2 regions of the Micromonospora sp. WMMC250 genome follow, and region 2 is predicted to be linked to the other one. Evidence: riboswitches for the same ligand, from Rfam matches in the RefSeq annotation. Region 2 holds a riboswitch; the other holds the start of a gene.
What was found. A riboswitch is a leader RNA that binds a small molecule or an ion and turns the genes downstream of it on or off. The one in region 2 is predicted to bind cobalamin.
Positions count from the first base shown of each region.

Region 1: linked by a shared signal. The riboswitch ahead of O3438_RS02975 (ribonucleoside-diphosphate reductase subunit alpha) and the one ahead of O3438_RS09200 (acyl-CoA thioesterase) in region 2 are both predicted to bind cobalamin.

Region 1 covers NZ_JAPZBJ010000002.1:789,237-794,757, reverse strand. Annotated here, with positions in the region: gene O3438_RS02980 (ribonucleotide-diphosphate reductase subunit beta) at 1-962, opposite strand, end outside; gene O3438_RS02975 (ribonucleoside-diphosphate reductase subunit alpha) at 1,004-3,358, opposite strand; cobalamin riboswitch at 3,549-3,762, opposite strand; gene O3438_RS02970 (enolase C-terminal domain-like protein) at 4,397-5,521, shown strand, end outside.
Region 2 covers NZ_JAPZBJ010000002.1:2,131,773-2,137,293, forward strand. Annotated here, with positions in the region: gene O3438_RS09185 (ABC transporter ATP-binding protein) at 1-447, shown strand, start outside; gene O3438_RS09190 (ABC transporter ATP-binding protein) at 444-1,124, shown strand; gene O3438_RS09195 (zinc-dependent alcohol dehydrogenase family protein) at 1,137-2,123, opposite strand; gene O3438_RS09200 (acyl-CoA thioesterase) at 2,268-2,714, opposite strand; cobalamin riboswitch at 2,901-3,114, opposite strand; gene O3438_RS09205 (copper resistance CopC family protein) at 3,243-5,381, shown strand; gene O3438_RS09210 (copper chaperone PCu(A)C) at 5,447-5,521, shown strand, end outside.

The DNA.
Region 1 (5,521 bases), 1.3 Mb from region 2:
ACCCCGACCTGGTACGCCGACACCCGCCGCTCGAAGAAGTTGGACAGCTCCTGCACGTCCTGCAACTCCATGAATGCGAACGGGTTGCCGGACCCGTACTGCGGGGCGATGCCGAGCTGGGCGAGTCGGCGGTCGGCGACGTGCTGGAGGTACTCCCGCATGTCGGCCAACGTCAGGCCGGGCACGCCCTGGCCCACCAGGTCCTCGGCGAACTGCACCTCACACTCGACGGCCTCGGTGAGCATCTGCCGCACCTGCTCGGCGAGGTCGTCGTCGAACAGGTCCGGCTCCTCGGCGCGAACGGTGTCCACGACGTCGAACGCGAACGCCATGTGCATGCTCTCGTCGCGGAACACCCAGTTGGTGCCGGAGGCGAGGCCGTGCAGCAGGCCACGGGAGCGCAGGAAGTAGACGTACGCGAACGCGCCGTAGAAGAACAGCCCCTCAATGCAGGCGGCGAAGCAGATCAGGTTGAGCAGGAACGCTCGCCGGTCCTCGCGCGAGCGCAGCTCCCGAAGGTCACCCAGGGAGTCGATCCAGCGGAAGCAGAACTCCGCCTTGCGGCGGATCGAGGGGATGTTCTCGATCGCGGCGAAGGCCTCGAACCGCTCGGTCTCGTCGGGCACGTACGTGTCGAGCAGGTTGAGATAGAACTGGACGTGCACCGCCTCCTCGAACAGTTGCCGGGACAGGTAGAGGCGACCCTCGGGGCTGTTCACGTGCTGGTACAGGTTGAGCACCAGGTTGTTCGCGACGATCGTGTCGCCGGTGGCGAAGAACGCCACCAGGCGGCTGACCAGATGCCGCTCGGCCGGGGACAGTTTGTCCAGGTCGGCAAGGTCGGCGTGCAGGTCGACCTCCTCGACCGTCCAGGTGTTGCGGATGGCGTCGCGGAAGCGGTCGAAGAAGTGCGGGTAGCGCATCGGGCGGAGGGTGAGGTCCATCCCGGGGTCGAGCAGCATGTGCGTGGTCCTCGTCTCGGAGGTGATGGGGTGGGCGGCGCTCACTGGCAGGCCTCGCACGACTCGGGGTTCTCCAGCGAGCAGGCCAGCGCCTCCGCGTCGAGGGCGACGGGCGCGAGGGCGAGGGGCGCGAGGGCCGCGGGCACGGGCGCGACGGCGCTGACGGTGGCCTGCTGGATCCGCGTCGCGGGGCGCGAGCGCAGGTAGTAGGTGGTCTTCAGCCCGGCCTTCCAGGCGTACAGGTACATCGAGGAGAGCTTGCCGATGGTCGGTGCGGCCAGGAACAGGTTCAGCGACTGGGACTGGTCGATGAACGGGGCACGGGCGGCGGCGAGGTCGATCAGCGCCCGCTGCGGCAGCTCCCACGCGGTGCGGAACAACTCCCGGACGCCGGCCGGCAGCTCGGCGATGTCCTGCACCGACCCCTCGGCCCGCTTGATCGCCGACCGGATCCGGTCGGTCCACAGACCACGGGCCTTCAGCTCGCGGACCAGAGCGGTGTTGACCTGGAGGAACTCCCCGGACAATGTCTCGCGCTTGAACAGGTTCGACACCTGCGGCTCGATGCACTCGTAGCACCCGGCGATCGAGGCGATGGTGGCGGTCGGGGCGACGGCCACCAGCAGCGAGTTACGCAGCCCGTGCGCCGCGACCCGCTCCCGCAGGGCGTCCCACCGCGCGGTCTGCGTACCCTCGACACCCCACAGGTCGGGCTGCAACTGACCCCGCGCGGCCCGGGTCTGCGGGTACGTCGGGTGCGCGCCGTACTGTCGGGCCAGGTCGGCGGAGGTCTCCAGCGCGGTCAGGTACAGCTCCTCGCTGACCCGGGTGGACAGCTCCCGCGCGGCGGGCGAGTCGAACGGCAGCCGCAGTGCGAAGAAGACGTCCTGCAGGCCCATCAGCCCGAGCCCGACCGGCCGCCAGCGGGGGTTGCTCGCCGCAGCCTGCGTGGTCGGGTAGTAGTTGATGTCGATGACCCGGTCGAGGAAGGTCACCGCGGTACGCACCGTGGCGCGCAGCCGCTCCCAGTCGATGTCACCGTCGACGAGGTGGGCGGCGAGGTTCACCGAGCCGAGGTTGCACACGGCGGTCTCGGCGTCGCTGGACACCTCGACGATCTCGGTGCAGAGGTTGGACAGGTGCACCACGTTGCCCGGTTCGGCGGTCTGGTTGCACAGCCGGTTCGACGCGTCCTTGAAGGTCATCCACCCGTTGCCGGTCTGCGCCAGGGTGCGCATCATCTTCCCGTACAGCTCCCGCGCCGGGACCTGCCGGACGTAGCGGCCCTGCGCCTCGGCCTCGCGGTACGCGGCGTCGAACCGTTCTCCCCACAGGTCGGGCAGCTCGGGCACCTCGTGCGGGTCGAACAGCGACCACATCTCGTCGGCCTCGACGCGGCGCATGAACTCGTCCGGCACCCAGTTGGCCAGGTTCAGGTTGTGGGTGCGGCGGGCGTCCTCGCCGGTGTTGTCCCGCAGCTGCAGGAACTCCTCGATGTCCGGGTGCCACGGCTCCAGGTAGACGCACGCCGCGCCCTTGCGCCGGCCGCCCTGGTTGACCGCCGCGACGCTCGCGTCCAACGTGCGCAGCCACGGCACGATCCCGTTGGACTGCCCGTTGGTGCCGCGGATCAACGCGCCTCGGGAGCGGACCCGGGAGTACGCGATGCCGATGCCGCCGGCGAACTTGGACAGGTTGGCGACTTGGGCGTACCGGGCGTAGATCGAGTCCAACTCGTCGAGCGGTGAGTCGACCAGGTAGCAGGAGGACATCTGGGTGTGCCGGGTGCCGGAGTTGAACAGCGTCGGTGAGCTGGGCAGGTACGCCAGGCTGGACATCAACCGGTAGAAGCCGACCGCCTCGTCCGGCGTACGGGACAGGCCACAGGCCACCCGCAGCAGCCAGTACTGCGGGGTCTCCAGCACGAACCGGCTGGTGGGGTGGCGCAGCAGGTACCTGTCGTAGACAGTGCGGAGGCCGAAGTACTCGAACCGCCGGTCGCCGTCCGGGTCGACGGCATCGTCGAGCACCGCGGCGTGCGTGGCGACGAACGCGGCGGTGTCGTCTCCGATCAGGCCCTCGGTGTGGCCGGTCCGGATCGCCGCGCTGAACGAGGCCATGCCCTGCCGACGCACCTCCTTGTCGACGTAGCCGGCGAGCAGCCGGGCGGCGAGGCGCGAGTACTGCGGTTCCTCACCGATCATCTCGGCCGCGGTCTGAATGGACAGCCGGTCCAGTTCGGCTGTCGTCGCGCCGTCGTACAGGCCGCTGATCGTGCGGGTGGCGACGCGCATCGGGTCGACGTCGGTCAGGTCGTCGGCCCACCGCTCGACCGCCCGGACGATCTTGTTCACGTCCACGGGTTCGGTGCCGCCGTCGCGCTTGCGGACCTGCATCGGCGTCCGCCGCAGTGCCGCGTCGGCGCCGGCCGGGACTACCTCGGTGACTGTCACCACTCGCTCCTCGGAGTTCGAGACCTGGAGGTCCGAACACGCGGAGACAGACACCGACGGACGCCACGCCGGCGGCGTGGGTCAGGTGGCGTCAGCCGTCCCACGCGGCCTCGGACCGCCGCACACCCGGGTGCGGGTACGCGGCGCGCTGGCAGGTCTTCGGACTCGTGGGCACGACCGGGCTCGCCGGTCTCCTACCGGCCGTCGCTTCCCAGACCGTGCGGTCCAGTGCTGATGACGGCTGTCGTTCCCACTCACCGCTGCGGGACAGTCCCGGATTTCCACCGGGTTCCCTCTTGCCTCGACCGCCCCGGGTGAGCGGTCGAACCAGCTGCGTTCGACACCATATATAGGGACGCAGCGGTTGTCACACCCCACATGTCGGTGTCGGCGTGTCGGCGGCGGAGGCGGTGACGACCGTCACCCGACCGCGCCCCGCCGCCCGACCTCCGGGCGGCCGACGCCGGCGGGAGGTGGCGGTCAGCGGCGGGACAAGGCCGCGGGATGGCCGAACAACGGTCCACAAAGATGTGATGTATGCAGGATCCAGATGTAAGGAACGTTGCTCATAACCCGCGGTCGATGTCGGCAGTCAGGGTGAACATCCAATCTTCAAAACCCTCGGTCGGGCGCTGACCCCGACCCTCGTTCCGACCGGCGCACCGCCGCCCAGCATTCGACACGTTCCACGGGCCGGGGTTCCACTTCGAACAGCACGCGCCCACCACCAGCGGTTAAGGTTTCGACCGCAGTGCCCATGCGCGAACGTGGGCCGCAACGGCGGGGCACCGCCGCCGTGACGGCGGTCGCTCGGCGTCCGAACACGCCACGTGGGAAGCGCCTCCCGCCAGACGTCCGATCCCGATAAGAAACATTGGATGTCTGCATCGGTCAGGTGATCGACGTCGTTGACGCACCTGAACCAGCCTCCGTATACTTCGATTGATCATCTGATCTTTTGCCTAGTCGGGCGAGGAGCGCATGCCGCAGATCACTGCTGTCACCGTCGAGGACGTCCGCTTCCCCACCTCCCTGACCGCTGACGGGTCAGACGCCATGAACAAGGACGGCGACTACTCGGCGGCCTACGTCGTCCTGCACACCGACGGCACCGACAGCGTGGGCGCGCCGCTCGCGGGCCACGGCCTGACCTTCACGATCGGTCGGGGCAACGACATCGTCGCCGCCGCGGCGGTCCACCAGGCACAGCTCCTCGTGGGCCTGGACGTGGCGACGATGGCGGCCGACATGGGGGCGGTCTACCGCCTCCTCACGTCCGACTCGCAGCTGCGGTGGCTCGGGCCCGAGAAGGGCGTCGTCCACCTGTCGCTCGCGGCCGTGCTGAACGCCTCGTGGGACCTGGTGGCCCGGCTCGCCGACAAGCCGCTGTGGCGGCTCCTGGTCGACATGACCCCCGAACAACTCGTCGACATCGCGGACCTGCGCTACCTGTCCGACGCGCTCACCCGGGACGAGGCACTGGCCATCCTGCGGGCCAAGGAGAGCACGAAGGCCGACCGCCTCGCCGAGCTCCACCGGACCGGCTACCCCGCCTACACCACCTCGGCCGGCTGGCTCGGCTACGGCGACGACAAGCTGCGCCGGCTGTGCCAGGAGGCCGTCGACAGCGGATACGGCTACGTCAAGCTCAAGGTGGGCGCCAACCTCGACGACGACATCCGTCGGTGCGCGATCGCCCGGGAGATCCTGGGCCCGGACCGCAACCTGATGATCGACGCCAACCAGGTGTGGGACGTCGGCCAGGCCATCGAGTGGGTCACCGCCCTCGCCCGGTTCACACCGCTGTGGATCGAGGAGCCGACCAGCCCCGACGACATCCTGGGCCACGCGGCCGTCCGCCGGGCGGTCGCCCCGATCGGCGTCGCCACCGGCGAGCACTGCCACAACCGGGTGATGTTCAAGCAGCTGTTCCAGGCCGGGGCCATCGACTTCTGCCAGTTGGACACCGGCCGGCTGGCCAGCATCAACGAGATCGTCGCCGTGCTGCTCCTCGCCGCGAAGTTCGACGTGCCGGTCTGTCCGCACGCCGGCGGCGTCGGGCTGTGCGAGATGGTCCAGCACGTGTCCGTGCTCGACTACGTCGCG
Region 2 (5,521 bases):
GACCCGTCGCTGCTCATCGCCGACGAGCCCACCACCGGCCTCGACCGGCCGCTGGTGGACCACACCCTCGACCTGCTGCGCCGCCGGTGCGACAACGGCTCGGCCGTCGTCCTCATCACGCACGACCTGGCCGCCGCGCAACGGGTCGCCGACACCGTCGCCGTCATGTACGCCAGCCGCATCGTGGAACACACCGACGCCGACAGTCTCTTCGCCGCGCCCACCCACCCGTACGCCGCGGCGCTCCTCGACGCCCTGCCGGACCGCGCCTTCCGGCCGGTGCCGGGCGACCCGCCGATGCTCACCGCGCTGCCTCCGGGTTGCGCGTTCGCGCCCCGCTGCCCGCACCGCACCGACACCTGCGCCAGCCAGCCACCGCCGACGCCGATCGCCGGCGACGGCACTGTCGCCTGCCACCACCCGATCCGCACCGGAGCCGTCACGTGACCAGCGAACAGAACCTGCTCGCCGACGAGGTCACCGTCGGGTACGGCCGTCAGGTCGTGCTCGACGGCGTCACGGTGCGGGTCGGTCGAAACGAGACGGTCGGGCTGCGCGGCCCGTCCGGCTGCGGCAAGTCGACACTGGTCCGGGTCCTGGCCCTCCTGCACCGCCCGGACCACGGCCAGGTCAGCATCGACGGCAGGCCGGTGCACGGAGTGCGGTACGCCGTGCCGGTCGACAGGCGGACCCGCGTCGCCGTCCTGTTCCAGAGCCCGCGCGCCGCCGCCGATCCCCGGCTGAGCCTGGACGACCTGATCGCCGAACCGCTCCGTGCCGTCCGAACGCCCGAGGCGACGGTCCGGGAACGGGTGGCCGAACTCGCCGACCTCGTCGGCCTCACCGCCGACCTGCGGGGCCGACGGCCACACGCGGTGTCCGACGGGCAGTTGCAACGTGCCTGCCTCGCCCGGGCCCTCGTACACCGGCCGGACTACCTGCTCTGCGACGAGGCCACGGCGATGCTGGACGCCTCGACCCAGGCGCACGTCGCCGCCGTCATCAGCGACTACCAGCGGACCCAGCGGGCCGGTGTCCTGGTCATCAGCCACGACCAGACCCTGATGGACCGCTGGGCCGACCGGATCGTCGACCTGGACAGCGGGGTGCCGGCGCGGACCTGACGTACCGGCCGGTCAGTCGGCGATGTCCACCACGACCTTGCCCTCGGCAATGCCGTCGGCGACCACACGGTGGGCGTCCATGATGGTGTCGAGCGTGAACCGACGCCGGTCCAGTCGCGGGCGCAGCGCGCCGGCATCGGCCAACGTCGCGATTTCCCGCAGGATGTCGCCGTGGTGGTCGCGGCCCCGGCCGGTGAGCATCGGCAGCAGGGTGAACACGCCGGAGTAGGTCGCACCACGGAACGACAGCGGGGCGAGCGAGTGGGTGCCCCAGCCGAGCGCGCTGACCACGTGTCCGTGATAGGTGCGTACCGCCGCGAACGACGCGTCGAGCGTCGCGCCACCGACGTTGTCGACGACGATGTCGAACCCCTCGCCACCGGTGTGCCTCTCGACGTACTCCTCCACGCTCGTCGAGGTGTAGTCGATGGGCACGGCGCCCAGGCTCTCGATCACCCGTACGCTCGCCGGCCCGCCGGTCGCGTACACCTCGGCACCCTTCGCCTGGGCGAGTTGCAGGCCCACGTGACCGACACCGCCGGCACCGCCGTGCACCAGCACCTTCTGCCCGGGGCGGACCCCGGCGCGGTCGACAAGCCCCTCCCAGGAGGTGATCGCCGCCAGTGGCAACGCGGCGGCCTCGCGCATCGAGAGGCCGCCGGGCTTGCGGGCCAGTAACCGGGCGTCCACGGCGGCGTACTCGGCCAGCGAACCCGGTAGCCCACCCACTCCCCCGCACAGCCCGTACACCTCGTCTCCCGGCGCGAAGTCGGTCACCTCCGCGCCGACAGCGGCGACGACCCCGGCAAGGTCCAATCCGAGCACCGCGGGCGGCTGGACCCGCGCGTGCGCGGCCTGTCCGGCCTGGATCTTCGTGTCGAGTGGATTGACCCCGCTGGCGACGATCCGCACCAGCACCTGCCCCGCCCCGGGTGTGGGCTGATCGATCTCCTCGATCGTCAGCGGACTGTCGAACTCCCGCAGCACCGCTGCACGCATGACGATTCACACCCTCCGTGATCGAGACATCACGTGGACGCTATCCAACTGGGGGTGCCGCCCGGGTGACATCCGGGGTGACGGCCAGGACGACGATTCGGCGAGAGCCGCCGAACGTGGCGACGGACGGCCCAGAGCCGCCCCTCAGCCCTCGTCGGCGCCGTCGAGCAGCGCCCGCCGCAACGCCAACCGGTGCTCGCGGCGGATCTCCGCCTCCCGGTAGCGCCTCCGGTCCCCGTCGGTCTCGGGTAGCAACGGCGGTACCATCCTCGGCTGGCCGTCGTCGTCGATGGCGACCATGACCAGGTGGGCGGTGGCCACGTCGGTGGGCGGAACGGCCCGGTCCCACCGGTCGGCGGTGACCTTGACCGCGACCTCCATCGAGCTGCGTCCGGCCCAGGTGATCCGGGCGTCGACGTGCACCACGTCGCCGACCCGCACCGCGCGCAGGAACGCGGTCTCGTCGATCGCGGCCGTGACCGCCGGCCCGTCGGAGTGCCGGGCGGCGACGACCCCGGCCACCGAGTCGATGAGGTTGAGGATCCGGCCGCCGTGCACCGTGCCCATCAGGTTGGTGTGGTGCTGGTCCATGATCTGCGACAGGGTCAGGTGCGACGCCGACGGCGCTCGGCCGGCGATCGTGGCGGTGTCGTGCACAGCGGTAGTCCGTCCCTCGGGAAACCACACCACCGGTACGCGGACACCCCGACGAGGACGCGCCGACGGACGGCGCGTCACCCGCTCAGCCCACCCGCGAGGCCGACGGCGGCGCACACGGTCGTGTACGCAGCGCAGGCAGGTCTTCGGACTTGCGGGCCTGACCGGTCATGCCGGTCTCCTACCGGCCGTCGCTTCCCAGGCCGACGGCCCAGTGCTGATGACGGCGTTCGTTCCCACTCACCGCTGCGGGGCAGTCCCGGACTTTCACCGGGTTCCCTCTTACGACGCCCCGACGGTCACGACGGGGCGAACCAGCGCCGCCCGCAGCATAGCTGGCCAGGGAAGTCCCGGTACCGGGGGCACAGTGTGGGGACCGCTGCGCCCGTCGTCGGCTTTTGCTATGTGAGGAAAAAGATCGCCAGCTCTTGAAAAAAGCCTCACTCCGGTAAGGATATTCAGATGCGTCGTCTCCCTCAGACTCCGGGGCGGGTGCTCTCGGGTGTCCTCGCGCTCCTCCTCGCCTCGGCGGTCGCTCTCCTCGCGTCCGCCCAACCCGCCTCGGCTCACGGCACTCTCGCCATGTCCACGCCAGCGGGTGGGGCCACCGTGAGTGAGCCGTTGACGGCGGTGCAGCTCTTCTTCACCGAGAAGGCCGCGCCCAACGCGTTCTTCACCGTCACCGCCCCCGGCGGCATCCGGGTCGACAACAGCTGGTCGTACGGGGAGCCGAAGCCGCTGGACAAGCCGGTACGGGAGTACTTCCTGGTCAACGGGCAGTTCGAGCCACGGGAGTACACGACCGGGTTCCCCGCGACGGTGGCGGTCACCCACCTGCCGGCCAAGGGCCAGTATTCGGTGAGCTACCTGTCGGTCGCCTCGGACGGCGACACCGTGCGGGGCACGCTGACGTTCCGCTACAACGGGCCGGTGACGGCGGCACCCAAGGGGTGGAGCCCACCGACGACGCAGCCGGACCCGGCGCTGGTGGCCGCCACCGAGCAGCACGGGTCGTCCGGGCAGGCGTCGGCGGTGCCGACCACCTCGGCCCAGCCGGTGACCCCGCCGTCCGACGCTGCGGCGGCCCCGCCGACCGGGCCGGGCGAGGAGAGCGATTCCGGAGGACTGGCCTGGGCCGGCTGGGCGGCGGCGATCGCGGCACTCGTGGCGGCGGCCGGATTCGTCGTGTGGCGTCGCCGGACGGCGTCCACCGCCAAACCCACCGGCCGGGGCCGTACCTCGCCGGCGGCCTCCGGTCGACGCGCCGGCGGTGCACGTACCTCGAACCGGCCCTCCGCCGGCAAGACCAGCCCAGCCAGGGCCGCCGCCGGAAAGACGACCGCTGCCAAGTCCTCCGCCGGCAGGACGGCCGCCGCGGTGAGCGGTGTCGGCACGAAGCCCACGGGAGGTAAGCGGCGACCGGCCACCGTGCCGGCGGCGCGGACGGGCGACGCGGTCGTCACGGCCCGCACGGGCGTCGCCGTCGACCCGACGCCCGCCGACCAGGAGACGAAGGCCATCGCCACCATCGATCAGGAGGCGAAGACCCCCTCCGCCACCGACCAGAAGGCGAAGGTCCCCGCCAGCACCGACGGCGAGTCGACAGTCGAGGCCGGCTCCCGGACCGGCACGGACCTCGCGGGGATGGCACCCGGGTCTCGGCTCAGCAACGGCCACCTGGCGCTGCTCGTCGGCGGGCTGGTGGTCGCCCTGCTGGCCGGGTTCGGGCTGGCCCGCATCGGCGCCGGCGACCAGAGCCCGTCGAACACCGCCCGGCAGCCGGCCGGCGGTCCGCCGGCCTCGGGGTCGGCGGGGTCCGCGACCGACGGGCACCAACACCCGGCGGGGACCGGTCCGCACACGCACCGGGGTGACGGCGCGACGGGCGAGACGTTGGCGACCGGGACGACGGTCAGCGCCGGTGGGTACACCCTGCAACCGCTGGAGCGGTCCCAACCCGCCGGGGTACGCGCCGACTACCGCTTCCGGATCGTCGGGACCGACCGGCAGCCGGCGACCCGCTTCGCGGTCGTCCACGACAAGCCGTTGCACATGATCGTGGTGGGCCGCGACCTGACCGGCTACCAGCACGTACACCCGACGATGGCCCCCGACGGCACCTGGAGCGTCCCCCTCACGCTGGCCCAACCCGGTGGTTACCGCGTCTACGCCGACTTCTCCGTGACCGCTGCCAACGGCGCGCAGGTGCCTCTCGTGCTGGGCGTCGACCACACGGTGCCGGGGGCGCACACCCCGGCCGCGCTGCCCCCGGGGCAGGCACAGGCGACGGCCGGGCCGTACGCGGTGTCGATGAGCGGCACCCCGACGGTGGGGGTGACGGCGCCGATGCAGTTCCAGGTCCAGCGCACCGACGCGGCCGGGCCCGCGCAGTTGGAGCGTTACCTGGGCGCGTACGGGCACCTGGTGGTCGTCCGCGAGGGCGATCTCGGCTATGTGCACGTCCACCCTGAGCCGGAGCTGGTCGACGGCACTGTCCAGTTCTGGCTGACCGCGCCCAGCTCGGGCCGGTACCGGGCCTTCTTCGACTTCCAGGTGGACGGAAAGGTGCACACCGCCGAGTACACGATCAACGTGCCCTGAGCCTGGAACTTTCTCCCAGCTGCGGCCGACCATCCAGCCAGCAGCAACCATCGGAGGAAGAACACATGCTCAGCACCAGCCCGCTCGGTCCGCGCCGCCGCTCGGCCGCCGTCATCGCCGCCGCGATCCTGGCGGTGGGC